4 regions of the Bradyrhizobium sp. OAE829 genome follow, and region 4 is predicted to be linked to each of the others. Evidence: predicted binding sites of a transcription regulator. Region 4 holds the regulator's gene; each other region holds the start of a gene.
What was found. The regulator LexA, encoded in region 4, represses DNA repair genes until DNA is damaged. The targets are predictions, from matches to a motif close to TGTTCNNNNTGTGTTCNG.
Positions count from the first base shown of each region.

Region 1 (3,519 bases), 900 kb from region 4:
CTACATCTACATCCTGATGATGGGCGGCGAAGGCCTGACGCGGGCGACCGAGATCGCGATTCTCAACGCCAACTACATCGCGAGCAAACTCGATCCGCATTTCCCGGTGCTCTACAAGAATGCAAAGGGCCGCGTGGCACATGAGTGCATCGTCGATCCCCGCCCGCTCAAAGCGACCAGCGGCGTCACCGTCGACGACATCGCGAAAAGGCTGATCGACTACGGATTCCACGCGCCGACCATGAGCTTTCCGGTGCCGGGCACGCTGATGATCGAGCCGACCGAATCCGAGTCGAAGGCGGAGCTGGATCGCTTCTGCGATGCCATGATCGCGATCCGCAACGAGATCGCCGAGGTCGAGAAGGGCCGCTGGAAGATCGAAGCATCGCCGCTGCGCCACGCCCCGCACACCGTGCACGACATCGCCGACGACGCCTGGGCCCGCGCCTACAGCCGCGCCGAGGGCTGCTTCCCGGCCGGCACGTCGCGGACGGACAAATACTGGTGCCCGGTCGGCCGCGTCGACAACGTCTACGGCGACCGCAATCTGGTGTGCTCGTGCCCGCCGGTCGAGGATTACGCGCAGGCAGCGGAGTGACGGCCGAAAGGCCGTCACTCCGCGATGCGCAATTGCGCATCTGAGGGCGCGCATTAGCGCGAACTATGATGTGCAATTGCACATCTGAGAATCTCGAGATTCCCCGGTGCGCAATTGCACCTGAGGTCTGGTCCTTCGGACCATCCTGGAATGACCGTCATAACAAAACGGGCACTGAAGACGTCGGCAACTCAACGTCCTCAGCACCCGCTATGTCGAAACCCGGGTCAGGCGACCCGAGGTTCGGAAAATCCTACTCGTCTGCCGGCTCTTCGCCGTCGGCGTCGCGCTCGGGGGGACCGGCGAGAATCTGTTCGGCGATCAGGCCGGAGTTCTGGCGGATCGCGGCCTCGATCTTTGCGGTCATGTCGGGGTTGGCCTTGAGGAACGCTTTCGAGTTCTCACGCCCCTGCCCGAGCCTTTGGCTGTCATAGGAGAACCAGGCGCCGGACTTTTCGACGATGCCGGCCTTGACGCCGAGGTCGAGGATTTCGCCCATCTTGGAGACGCCCTCGCCATACATGATGTCGAATTCAACCTGCTTGAACGGCGGCGCCAGCTTGTTCTTTACGACCTTGACGCGGGTCTGGTTGCCGACGACCTCGTCGCGTTCCTTGATCGCGCCGATGCGTCGGATGTCGAGGCGGACGGAGGCGTAAAACTTCAGCGCGTTGCCGCCGGTGGTGGTTTCCGGCGAACCGTACATCACGCCGATCTTCATGCGGATCTGGTTGATGAAGATCACCATGGTATTGGATTTGTTGATCGAGGCGGTGAGCTTGCGCAGCGCCTGGCTCATCAACCGCGCCTGCAGGCCGGGCAGCGCATCGCCCATCTCGCCTTCGAGTTCGGCCTTCGGCACCAGGGCAGCGACGGAGTCCACCACCAGCACGTCGACCGCACCCGAGCGCACCAGCGTGTCGCAGATTTCCAGCGCCTGCTCGCCGGTGTCGGGCTGCGAGATCAGGAGTTCGTCGATGTTGACGCCGAGCTTGCGGGCATAGACCGGGTCGAGCGCATGTTCTGCGTCGATGAAGGCGCAAATGCCGCCCTTCTTCTGGGCTTCGGCCACCGTGTGCAGCGCCAGCGTGGTCTTGCCTGATGATTCCGGCCCGTAGATTTCGACCACGCGGCCTTTCGGCAGGCCGCCGACGCCGAGCGCGATGTCCAGCCCGAGCGAGCCCGACGAAATCGTCTCGATATCCATCGAGCGATCGTTCTTGCCCAGCTTCATCACTGAACCCTTGCCGAACTGGCGCTCGATCTGGGAGAGCGCGGCGGACAGGGCCTTGGTCTTATCCATGGAGGATCCTTCGACGATACGCAGGGCAGTGGCGGACATGGGTGCTCCTTATGGCGGGGATTCGCTAGCGGGACAAACGGACGACGAGGGATCTCAGGGATTCGAACAGTGAGAACTTGTACCACCTTTGTTCTCCGTTCGCAATATGTTCTTTCAGAGATCGGGGTGCTGGCCCCCTTCCATCCCACTCTAAGTTAATGATCCCTTTTGATTTTGAGGTGGCCCTTTTTGGCCCTCACCAGCGCCGCGATGTTGCCGTGCTCTGTTCATCCCCCAAAGTGGGTAGTCCGAGCCGGCCGGTACTGGCCTGTTTCGACCCCTTGGCGGGCCTAAGTTGAAATGCGCAGTGACCTTTTTTTGGATTGTTCACTTCGGAACCGACGCCCCGGATCGGAATTTTATAGGATCGGAAAAGCAAACCCTACGGTTAGGACCCGTAAGCAACGAGGTTGTATCATGCAGCGTCGCCGATCCGTTCCCCACACATTTGAAGATCGAATTGCAGCTGAGAAGGCCCGGTTGGAAGCACAGGTAGCCAAGCTCAAACCTGGTCCTCAGAAGGAAGTGCTGCTCAGGAAGATCAGGCACCTGGAGACGGCCTCTCACATCAACGAGTGGCTCTCCTCTCCCGGACTTCAACCACCAGAACCAGCCTAGAAAAAGCGAGGCCGCCTCAGTTGGCGGCCCTCTTTCCTTTGCAGGAACGCTTTCGTGACGACTGTCACAGTCGCCCCGATAGCCGCCCGGCATACTCGCGCCAGATCAACGACGCACAAGGGCGCCACAGCGCGAGCGGGACCATGAACAACCGGAATGAAATTCGCAAACTGACCGATGCGGAGCAACTGACCGACGATGCGCTTGAATCGGTCTCAGGGGGTAAAGGCATTTCGAAGGGCGTCATCAATTCGAGTGCAATCAGCCTTCCGAAGCCCAGCTACCCGCCCGTCGCGTAAACGAGGCCGCCTCAGTTGGCGGCCCCTTCTTCGTCAATCTTTGATCAGTTCGCCGATTTCTATCGGTCCATCTTCGCCTCGACCAATAACCACGCATTGATCTCGCGACCGACTTTGTTGCGCATCCAACCCGCTGCCAGCGCATTGCTATCCTGATCGTTGCCTCTCTCAGCAGCACAGCAAAACAGGGCGCGCTGCTATCGAAGCACTGGCGCCTGCCGTACCCTCGAAGCGGTCCTAGCGCGCCCAAAGAAACGACCCCAGCCTCGGGGAAGAGGCACTGGGGCCGCTTGTGCTGCCGGGGCAACTGGGAACTGGCAGCACCTTCACAACTCCGCCCACTGCCACTTGTTCCCGAAATTCTGTTTCCTTTTTCAGCAACCTTGTCCTGTCCCGAACGTCTACTCCAGGCTGGGGCATTGCAATTTCCAGCTCGGGTGCAGCGCCGCCAAGCATTATTCAGCTTGGTGGCGCTGTGCTTTTGAGTGCCCTGCTTTGCCTTCTTGGGTGTTCAATGTTGGCCAGTATCCGACTCTGCGACCTCGGCGGCCCCATTCTACTTTGCATGGAGCTGTTTTCGCGATTTTGCGTCTGGGCCGTCGTGTGACGGTCATCACAGCAGTGCGTCGCGAGACAGCCTATCCCTGTCATCAAGGGTGGCG
Region 1 covers NZ_JBEPOE010000001.1:1,417,096-1,420,614, forward strand. The annotation lists gene gcvP (aminomethyl-transferring glycine dehydrogenase) at 1-598, shown strand, start outside; gene recA (recombinase RecA) at 852-1,940, opposite strand; gene ABIE49_RS07000 (hypothetical protein) at 2,579-2,857, shown strand.
Region 1: a site for LexA is predicted at 2,037-2,054, ahead of recA (recombinase RecA). Genes of this name have one in related genera too.

Region 2 (3,519 bases), 4.6 Mb from region 4:
GCGGCGCCCACAGGAACTTGAGCGTGTAGGGCGTGCCGACCAGGGTGAACAGCCCGATGGTGCCGAGGCTGACGCCGTTCTCGCTGACCCATACCAGCAGCGTCGATCCCGACAGCGCCAGCGGCAGCCCGGACGAGAAGCCGAGCATCATCACGATCAGCACGCGCGGCTGCAGATAGACCGCCCACGCATCGCGCCACGAGGCGCGGGGTGGTGGTCTATCGGCTGCTTGGGGCTGGCTGTCAGGCGTTGAGGTCATCCCGCAGTGCTAGCAGATTCGAGCGCCAAAAATGATACTGTCATCGCCCGGCTTGACCGGGCGACCCAGTATCCCAGAGGCGGCAGATGGGAACGCGCAGCTACTACGTATATATCCTGGCCAGCCGCATCGGTGGCGCGCTTTACATCGGTGTGAGCAATGATCTCGTTCGTCGTGTGTATGAGCATAAATCGGGTGTCGCCGAGGGTTTCACCAAAGATTACGGCGTGAATCGTCTGGTGTATTTCGAATGTTTTGACGAAGTTGAAGCTGCTGTTCAGCGCGAAAAGCGGCTGAAGAAATGGCCGCGCGCCTGGAAAATTGCGCTGATAGAAAAAGACAATCCAGACTGGATCGATCTTTATCCGGAGATCGCCGCGGGAGGAGGATAGGTCAGCGCTTTCGACGAAAGAAGGATGAAATAACAACGGCCGTCGTCCTCCGCGAAAGCGGGGGACCCAGTATCCCAGAGGTGTTTGAGATAGATCGAGAAGCCGCGGCGTACTGGGTCGCCCGGTCAAGCCGGGCGATGACACCGTTTGTGTAGCACGGTGCGCCCTACTCCCCCGCCTGCATCTTCCGCTGCAAGGGGAACAGTTCCGGTGCGCCCGGCTTGACGATCCGCGGGGCCTCGGGCGGCGGCTCGGACTTGCTGAAGTCCAGCTCCTCGATCCGCCCCGCTCGCTTTTCGATCTTGTCGGCGGAAATCAGAATCTGGCGGACGTCCTCGTTCACATCGCCAAAATGCTTCTGCAGCTTCACGACGCGGTCGCGCAGCCGGTTGAGATCGTCGCCGAGATTGAGCACCTCGGTGCGGATCTGGTCGGCAGCGTCGCGCATCCTTGCATCCTTGAGGATCTGCTGCATCACTTGGATCGCCAGCATCAAGAGCGACGGCGACACCAGCACCACGCGCGCGCGGTAGGCCTTCTGGATCACGTCGTCGAACCCGTCGTGAATTTCCGCGTAGACCGATTCCGACGGCACGAACATCAGCGCGGTGTCCTGGGTCTCGCCTGATACCAGATACTTCTCGGCGATATCGTTGACATGTTTCATCACGTCGGCGCGCAGCCGCTGGGTCGCGTATTTCTTTTCCTCGTCAGTGCGCGCGTCGTGCAGCGCGGTCATCGCTTCCAGCGGAAATTTCGCATCGATGCAGAGCGGGCGCTGGTCCGGCAGGAACACCACGCAATCCGGCCGTTTGCCTGATGAGAGCGTGTACTGGAACTCGTAAGCACCTTTCGGCATGCCGTCCTGGACGATCGCTTCCATCCGCGCCTGGCCGAATGCGCCGCGCGACTGCTTGTTGGCGAGCACGTCGCGCAGCGTGGTGACCTGCGAGGTGAGGTCGGTGAGATTTTTATGCGCATTGTCGATGATGCCGAGCCGCTCATGCAGCGCGCGCAAACTGTCCATGGTGTTGCGCGTGGTCGCTTCCATCGACTGGCCGACCCGGTGGGTCACCGAATCCAGCCGCTCATTGACGGCGCGGGCCATCTCGGCCTGGCGGCCGGCCAGCGCCTGTCCCATCGCATCGACCCGGCCGGTGGATTCGCTCTGCGCGCGCAGCATTTCGCTCAGGCGTTCCTCGAGCTCGTCGGCCCGGATCGCCTGCGCCATCGCGAGTTCCGCGCCGCGCCGGCCGGAGCGGGCAATGACGATGGCAATGGTGAGCAGCAACACCAGCGCGAGCGTACCAAGGCCGAGGATCGCGTCGAAGGCGCGTATCGACAGGTCGCCGAACACAAAAATAATCTCGTTCATGGCCTGCTTGTAGCCGATTCGCTGGTTAACGCGAACGAAGAGGGAACATTTATGGTAAATGACCCCTTAATTTTCGTGGTTAACGCGGCCTTAAAAATCATGGTTAAGGCCGCCTTAACCAGTTCCGCCGCGCATTGACCGCGGCAAACCAGCAGCTTAAATCGCCCCATCATGGCAATCCGAGAAATCATCATCCTGCCGGACAAACAGTTGCGGCTCGTCTCCAAACCCGTCGAGAAGGTGACGGCGGAGATCCGCAAGCTCGCCGACGACATGTTCGAGACCATGTACGACGCGCCCGGCATCGGGCTGGCCGCGATCCAGGTCGCGCAGCCGCTGCGGCTGATCACCATGGATCTGGCCAAGAAGACCGAGGACGGCGAGACCAAGCCGCAGCCGCGGGTCTTCATCAACCCGGAGATCATCTCCTCGTCCGAGGAACTCTCGGTGTATGAGGAAGGCTGTCTGTCGATTCCCGAATATTACGAGGCGGTGGAGCGGCCGGCGCAGGTGCGCGTGCGTTTCACGGATCTCGACGGCAAGGTGCACGAGGAAGACGCCGACGGCCTGTTCGCCACCTGCATCCAGCACGAAATCGATCACCTCAACGGCGTGCTGTTCGTGGACTACTTGTCCAAGCTGAAGCGTGACCGTGTGCTGAAGAAATTCACAAAAGCTGCGAAGAGGGCGGCGGAGTAGTTCGCAATTCGCTCCGCCGTCATGCCCGGCCTTGTGCCGGGCATCCACGTCTTCCTTTCTCGCTGCACCAAAGACGTGGATGGCCGGGAGCGCAGACAAGTTTACGTAGTCTGCGCAAAGCAGACTACTATCGCCCGGCCATGACGGGTAAAATCCAATCGGCTCGGGATACATTCACACTATGCCACTCCGCTTGATCTTCATGGGCACGCCCGATTTCGCGGTGCCGACGCTGCTGGAACTCGTGGCCCATGGCCATGACATCGCGGCCGTCTACACCCGCGCGCCGAAGCCGGCCGGGCGCGGCATGAAGCTGCAGGTAACGCCGGTCGAGCAGGAAGCGCGGCGGCTCGGCATATCGGTGTTGACGCCGACCACATTGAAGACGCCGGAAGCACTCGAAGCGTTTCGCGCGCATAACGCGGATGCCGCCGTCGTCGTCGCCTATGGCATGATCCTGCCGCAGGCGATCCTGGATGCGCCGCCGCTCGGCTGTTTCAATCTGCACGGCTCGCTGCTGCCGCGCTGGCGCGGCGCAGCCCCGATCAACCGCGCCATCATGGCAGGCGACGCCGAGTCCGGCGTGATGGTGATGAAGATGGATGTCGGCCTCGATACCGGCGACGTCGCGATGGCCGAGCGCCTCACCATATCGGACACGATGACCGCAGCCGATCTGCACGACGCGCTGGCCCCATTGGGCGCCGACCTGATGGTGCGCGCGATGGGCGGGCTGGAACGCGGCGGTCTGCAATTACGCAAGCAAAGCGAGCAGGGCGTTACCTACGCCGCCA
Region 2 covers NZ_JBEPOE010000001.1:5,078,349-5,081,867, forward strand. The annotation lists gene ABIE49_RS24445 (AmpG family muropeptide MFS transporter) at 1-259, opposite strand, end outside; gene ABIE49_RS24450 (GIY-YIG nuclease family protein) at 346-651, shown strand; gene ABIE49_RS24455 (DNA recombination protein RmuC) at 818-2,026, opposite strand; gene def (peptide deformylase) at 2,198-2,725, shown strand; gene fmt (methionyl-tRNA formyltransferase) at 2,907-3,519, shown strand, end outside.
Region 2: a site for LexA is predicted at 2,057-2,074, ahead of ABIE49_RS24455 (DNA recombination protein RmuC). Genes of this name have one in related genera too.

Region 3 (3,519 bases), 200 kb from region 4:
CCTTCTCGACATAGGTGCGAAAGCTCACGCCATCGATCGGCCCCTCGATAAACCATGGCGCATCGATCCGGTCATGGCGCAGGGCCGCCAGGAAGGTCATGGTCTTCCAGCGGCCGTGGGGAACCTTGGCGTGAAGCCTGCGCCCGCGCGGCGCCCATCCCCGCAAGGGAGCCATATCGGTCCGCGTCCAGGTCTCGTCGATGAAGACCAGTCGCTCAGCTTCGACGCGACCTTGATACTTTGTCCATTGGAGGCGCCGCCGCGCCACGTCGGGTCGATCGCGTTCGTCAGCCGCCACGCTTTTTTTTGAAGCTGAGCTTCTCGGCATGCACGAAGTCCCACACCGAGTGGTAGTCGACCTTCAGGCCGCGTCCGGCAAGCTCGGCAACGAGCCCTCGTATGGTGAAATCGCCGTCTTTGATCCGTTGCGACAGCCAAACCGCATGGTCTCCCGAAACTGCCTTCGGCTTATGACCACCCATCTGGCCCGGAGCAACGCTGCCAGTATCCTCGACCCGCTGCATCCAACCGATCGCTGTGCTGATCGCGACCCCAAACTGCTTGGCTGCCTGATTGCGGGACATCCCGCCCTCGATCGCGGACACGACACGCTTGCGAAGATCCAGAGAATAAGGCTTGCCCATCCATGCTGGCCTCCGTCCAGCCATCATGGTGAATCAGAAACCCACTGATTTGGGAATCCCAAATCGATTCAACCTAACCCCATCCCGCTTTAGATGGAAAACGTTAAACCAATATCCTAATGTAAATATCATTTACATAGAAGCGAGTCAAAGTGCTGCGGCGCACAACGACACTTCAGCTGAATCAGACTGTTGGGTCAGGCTCTCAAGAATAAACACCAGCCAACCGAGCTTGCCCGAGCCGCCTATTTTTTGGCGGCTCACAAGCTCCGGTCAGGCCTGAACGGTTCCCGATCAGAACGGGATATCGTCGTCCATGTCGTTGTTGCGGCCGGCACCGGCGGCTACCGCGCGGCGCGGCGCGGATGTGGCCTGGCCACCGCCAAAATCGCCGCTGGAATCATCCGACCCAAAACTGCCGCCCCCGCCGCCGGAGCGGCCGTCGAGCATCGTCAGGGTCGAATTGAAGCCCTGCAGCACCACTTCGGTCGAGTATTTCTCCACCCCGCTCTGGTCGGTCCATTTGCGGGTCTGCAGCGCGCCCTCGATGTAAACCTTGGCGCCCTTCTTCAGGTACTGCTCGGCGACCTTGCAGAGCCCTTCATTGAAGATCACGACGCGGTGCCACTCGGTCTTTTCCTTGCGCTCGCCGGTGCCCTTGTCGCGCCAGGTTTCCGAGGTCGCGATGCTCAGATTGGCGATCGGCCGCCCGTCCTGTGTCCGCCGGATTTCCGGATCCTTGCCGAGGTTTCCGACCAGGATCACCTTGTTCACGCTTCCCGCCATCGTCGCTCTCCACTCAAAATCGGTACCAAAAAACTGCTGCGCGACCGCTGCAATCGGCCGGCACGGGCCGCCCGATTGGCCGCCTCATCCGCATCAGGGACATTTGAGACGACCCTATACGCCCGATGGCCGCCCCGACTTAGCGATCCCTCGGCAATCCAGCGGTTATCCACATATAGCATTGCCCGCGGCATTGTTCCAGTTTTGTTCTACGCAACCTCAGGTCATCCATGCCCTGCCGGTATTTCGGTATCTGCTCCGTGCCAGGGGTCGCGCCCAGCCGGAGCTGCGCGACGGATATTCTAAACAAATCATTACCTTGAAGGGTCCGCACTTGGCCCGCGAGTGTTGCATTTCGGAGACGGCATTTCCGGTTGAATTGGCGTATGGATTTATCCAACGGCGCGGCGCTCGCGTCTTGGACGAAAACGCTTCGGGACCAACGGGAAGCGGACAAAGGACTGGGGACTGTTTGAAATGAAGAAGTTTTTGCTGGGTACGGTTGCTCTCGTTGCCTTCGCGGCTCCCGCCGCGGCTGCTGATCTCGCTGCGCGTCCTTACACCAAGGCGCCCCCGATGATCGCGGCCATCTACGACTGGAGCGGCTTCTACGTCGGCGCCAACGGTGGTTGGGGTTCGAGCCGCAAGTGCTGGGACGCCTTGAATGGCGCGGGCGTGTTCGTTGCCAGCGAAGGTTGCCACGATGCGAGCGGCGGCACCGCCGGTGGCCAGATCGGTTATCGCTGGCAGGCCGGCACGTGGGTGTTCGGCGTCGAAGGACAGGGCAACTGGGCCGACTTCAGCGGCAGCAGCGTGAGCCTTGGACCCGTGGGCTTTGGCGCGGGAACGACCATTCGCTCGAAGGTCGACGCGTTCGGCCTGCTCACCGGTCAGGTCGGTTACGCCGCCAACAACGTCCTGTTTTACGTCAAGGGCGGTGCAGCTGTGACCGCCGATCGCTATCGCGTCAATGCCACGGTCGGCAACGCTCTGATCGCTTCGTCCAACGATGACAACCGCTGGGGTGGCGTGGTCGGTGTCGGCCTCGAATACGGCTTCGCCCCGAACTGGTCGGCCGCCGTCGAATACGATCATCTGTTCATGGGGAACCGAACCTCCACCTTCACGAATGTGGCTGGCGGCACCTTCGGCGAACGCATCAGTCAGGACGTCGATCTCGTCACCGTGCGCGTCAACTATCGCTGGGGTGGCCCGGTGATCGCGAAGTACTGAGCTTCGCTACACCAACCGATTTGATGAAAAGGCCGGCCTAGTGCCGGCCTTTTTGTTTTATGTGCGTTGCGGTTCCGCTGCCATCTGCTGCCATTGCGATTTCGTGGCAACTCCTTGCAAAACAAACCGTTGATGGCTCGCTGCGAGCACTGGAAATCCCGCGCCGTTCTTCCTACGTTCCAGCTTTCTGCCATCGGCGCCCGGCTTAGGTTTACCCTAGGCCATGCGCGCCCAACGTGGCGCGCCTCCACGCGCCTGGAAATGCCGATATGGATGAAGTGCTGAGGGCGAAGCGCCAAACCAACGCCGGCTCGGGAACGCGCGCGATTACGATCCGCGGCGCGCGCGAGCACAATCTGAAAAACATCGACGTCGAGATTCCCCGCGACAAGCTCGCGGTGTTCACCGGCCTGTCCGGCTCCGGCAAATCCTCGCTCGCCTTCGACACCATCTACGCCGAGGGCCAGCGCCGCTACGTCGAGTCGCTCTCGGCCTATGCGCGCCAGTTCCTCGAGATGATGCAGAAGCCGGACGTCGACCAGATCGACGGCCTGTCGCCGGCGATCTCGATCGAGCAGAAGACGACGTCGAAGAACCCGCGCTCGACCGTCGGCACCGTCACCGAGATCTACGACTACATGCGCCTGCTATGGGCGCGCGTCGGCGTGCCCTACTCGCCCGCCACGGGCCTGCCGATCGAAAGCCAGCTGGTGTCGCAGATGGTCGACCGCGTGCTGGCGCTGCCGGAAGGCACCAGGCTCTATCTGCTGGCGCCGGTCGCGCGCGGCCGCAAGGGCGAGTACAAGAAGGAGCTCGCCGAATACCTCAAGAAGGGCTTTCAGCGCGTCAAGATCGA
Region 3 covers NZ_JBEPOE010000001.1:320,547-324,065, forward strand. The annotation lists one part of gene ABIE49_RS01350 (IS630 family transposase) at 1-307, opposite strand, end outside; one part of gene ABIE49_RS01350 (IS630 family transposase) at 309-644, opposite strand; gene ABIE49_RS01355 (single-stranded DNA-binding protein) at 939-1,430, opposite strand; gene ABIE49_RS01360 (outer membrane protein) at 1,908-2,663, shown strand; gene uvrA (excinuclease ABC subunit UvrA) at 2,933-3,519, shown strand, end outside.
Region 3: a site for LexA is predicted at 1,625-1,642, ahead of ABIE49_RS01355 (single-stranded DNA-binding protein). Genes of this name have one in related genera too.

Region 4 (3,519 bases):
TGGCGGCGGATGCCGACGCGCGCAAGCCTGCAGATGCCTCGCTGACCGAGGGCGTCTCATGCGACGAGAGCGGCTGCGTGACGCAGGGCGCCGGTGGCGGGTTCGTGGCATTGGCGCTGCGGCCCGAAGCGTTGGCGGATGATTGTGAGCGCGCGGCGCTGTTGGTGACTGCAAGACCGTCGCCTGCGGCGTGCGGCGCTTCTGTGATCGATGCGGAGCGTCTGCGGCGGCAGGGCGCCATGGTGCTGCGGCGAAGCGGCAGCGGATTTACCATCGATGCCGTCAGGCCCCGGGGCGTCGATCGCCCATGGTCGCCGGCGATCGCGGGCGAGGGTGACGCGGAGACAACCATCCTCGCGCCGCGCCGTGCGGCGCCGCGTGCGGTCGATGCGACCCCGTCGGAAGCGGACCTGCAGGCCGAGGAATAAGGATTCACGTTCCCCGGCGGGGCGCGACCGGCGGCGCGGAATTCAACCGGTGGAAAGCGGTGTCGTCGTCGCCGTGCCCGCCTTCGTTGCCGCGCGCTCGGGAATCGGATGCACCACCGGCAATTGCAGCACGGTGACGCGCTGGCCCTCGCAAAGCTGCGTCACCAGCACATGGCTCCCGTCGGGAAATTCGATTGCGTCGTGGTGCCGTTCCTTGATGTGCGGATCAATGGTGTTGAACTTGCCGACGCGAAAACCGATCGTCCGCGTCCAGATCCAGCGGTTGTCGTATTTGACGTCTTGCGCGAAGGCCAGTTCGGTCCCGGGCAGCATGCAGACCGCAACTGCGGGATCGCGTTCGCTGGCAAAGCCGCGGGTCGAGGTGCCGCGGAAGGTGGTCGAAATCAATGTCTCGCCGACCTCAGCAGGACGCGTTGCCATCGCGTGCAAACTATAGTCACACATCGGATCGCTCCCTCGTAAGAGATAGAGACCCGGCCTCCCTCGAGGCGCTGGCCTCTATCAGAGTGGACTTGAGCAAAGTCTATTCCCGTTCTGGGCAATAGTGCGACGGAAAGGCCGGCGTGCCCGATCACAAACGCGCTACGGCGGCTGCGGATTTTCGGGCATCGGCGGCAGCGGCAGTTCGAAGGCGCCGAGATGGAATTGCTCCCTTCCGTCGTCGGCAATCCCGGGCAGCGCGACCAGCGTGAAGGCGGCCTCCGGATATTGCTGCCAGATCGCGAGATCTTCCGCCGTCACTGTCAGCCAGCCGAACCGGAGCATGTAGCGGCCCGGCTCGGTCACCAGGCCCGCCCTCTGCCAGGTGATCTTGGTGATCATATTGCTGACCACGTCTCGTCCCCCCGTTCGCACGCCTTTGAGCAAAAGCCTCAAACCAAACAGCGCGCCACGCCGCCAGTTTTTGCTGCGTTCTGGGCAATTGTGGGACGCGTGCAGGCGCACCGCGACGGTTAAGGCTGTACCAACTTCCGGACAACGAAAAGCCCCGGTCGACGGCCGGGGCTTTTTGCGATGCCGCACGCGGCTTGCATCTGACGCGGGCCGCCCTCAGTACTTCCGGTACAGCCCGATCAGCTTGCCCTGAATCCGGACCCGGTTCGGCGGCAGGATGCGGACTTCATAGGAGGTGTTGGCAGGCTCCAGCGCGATCGATGCGCCGCGGCGGCGGAAGCGTTTCAGGGTGGCTTCCTCCTCGTCGATCAGCGCCACCACGATATCGCCGGTGTCGGCGGTCTCGTTGCGCTGGATCAGCGCCATGTCGCCGTCGAGAATGCCGGCGTCCACCATGGAATCGCCGCGTACTTCGAGTGCGTAATGTTCGCCGGAGCCGAGCATGTCGGGCGGTACGCTGATGGTGTGGCTGCGGGTCTGCAGCGCCTCGATCGGCGTACCGGCGGCGATCCGGCCCATGACGGGAACGGCGACCGGACGGTTGCCGTCGTCCTCGGCGGGCGCGCTGGCGGCGCGGACCTTGCCGAGCGTGCCTTCGATGACGCTTGGGGTGAAGCCGCGGCGGCCGTTGCCGTTACCGGCGCCCGCAAGCTCGGGCAGCTTGATGACTTCGATGGCGCGGGCGCGGTTGGGCAGACGGCGGATGAAGCCGCGCTCTTCCAGGGCGGTGATCAGGCGGTGGATGCCGGATTTGGAGCGGAGGTCGAGCGCATCCTTCATTTCGTCGAAGGAGGGCGGCACGCCGGCTTCCTTGAGCCGTTCGTTGATGAAACGCAGAAGTTCATACTGTTTGCGCGTAAGCATCTCGAGCAATCCCCCGGTTGGCGCGTCGTAGTTCGTGGTCGTTCAATTTCGCGATCTTCAGTTTCGCGGTTCTTCAGATTCGCGGTTCTCGGTTGCGAGTGCGGTCTCAAATTCGGAAGTCCAAAACTCCCGTTTGTAGACACTAGCTCTCGAAACAAATCATGAACGGACACTATATGTTCGATACATGTTCCGCAACCACTTAATTTCAGGTGAACGCGCGCCGCGTTCGCCCGAACATTCCGTCGCGATACGTCATTCCGGCAGGCGCAGGAACTCGCATGGCGTGCCTTCCGGCACCGCCGGCGCAAACGGCGGACGTATCAAAAGCGCCCGTGCCGCAGCGAGATTTCCAAGCAGCGACGAATCCTGGTGGCTCACCGGCACCGCGATCAACGCGCCGTCCTCGCGCCGCTCGAGCCGTGCGCGCAAATAGTCTTCGCGCTGGTCGTTGGCGGGAAGATCGCGGCCGAGCAGGGCGGTCTCGCGCGCGTGATGGATGGTCTTTCGGCCCGACAGCGCGCGAATCAGCGGCACCAGAAACAGGAAACCGCAGACATAGGACGAGACCGGATTGCCGGGCAGGCCGATCACCCGCATCGCCCCGAGGCGCCCGTGCATCATCGGCTTGCCCGGCCGCATCGCGATGCGCCAGAACGCCATGGCGACGCCCTCGGCCTCCAGCGAGCGCTTGACGAGGTCGTGGTCGCCGACCGAGGCGCCGCCCATCGTGATCAGGATGTCGGCGCCGGATGCGCGGGCGCGGCGGATGCCGTCAGTGGTCGCCTCGATCGTGTCGGCGGCGATGCCGAAATCGATGGTCTCGGCGCCCTCGGCCCGCGCCAGCGCGCGCAGCGCGTAGCCGTTGGAGTAGACGATCTGGCCGGGGCCGGGGCTCGAGCCCGGCATCACCAGCTCGTCGCCGGTGGCGAGCACCGCCACCTTGGGGCGGCTGATCACGGCGAGTTCCGGATAATTCATGCCGGCGGCGAGCGACAGATCGCGTTCGGTGAGGTGGCTTCCTTTGGTAAGCAGCACATCGCCCTCGCGGAAATCGGCGCCGGCGGCGCGGATATGCCGTCCCGGTTTGGCGGTTTCCGTGATCGTGATGTGCTCGCCGCTGGCGGCCGTGTCTTCCTGGATGATGACGGCGTCGGCGCCATCAGGGATCACCCCGCCGGTGAAAATCCTGACTGCTTCGCCGGGCCCCACCTTGCGTTCGAACGGGCGGCCCGCCGCGACTTCGCCGATCACCCTCAGCCGCGCGGAGAGGTCGGCGGCATCAGTCGATCGCACCGCATAGCCGTCCATC
Region 4 covers NZ_JBEPOE010000001.1:518,899-522,417, reverse strand. The annotation lists gene ABIE49_RS02410 (ComEC/Rec2 family competence protein) at 1-428, shown strand, start outside; gene ABIE49_RS02405 (hypothetical protein) at 471-893, opposite strand; gene ABIE49_RS02400 (hypothetical protein) at 1,032-1,271, opposite strand; gene lexA (transcriptional repressor LexA) at 1,500-2,207, opposite strand; gene ABIE49_RS02390 (molybdopterin molybdotransferase MoeA) at 2,463-3,519, opposite strand, start outside.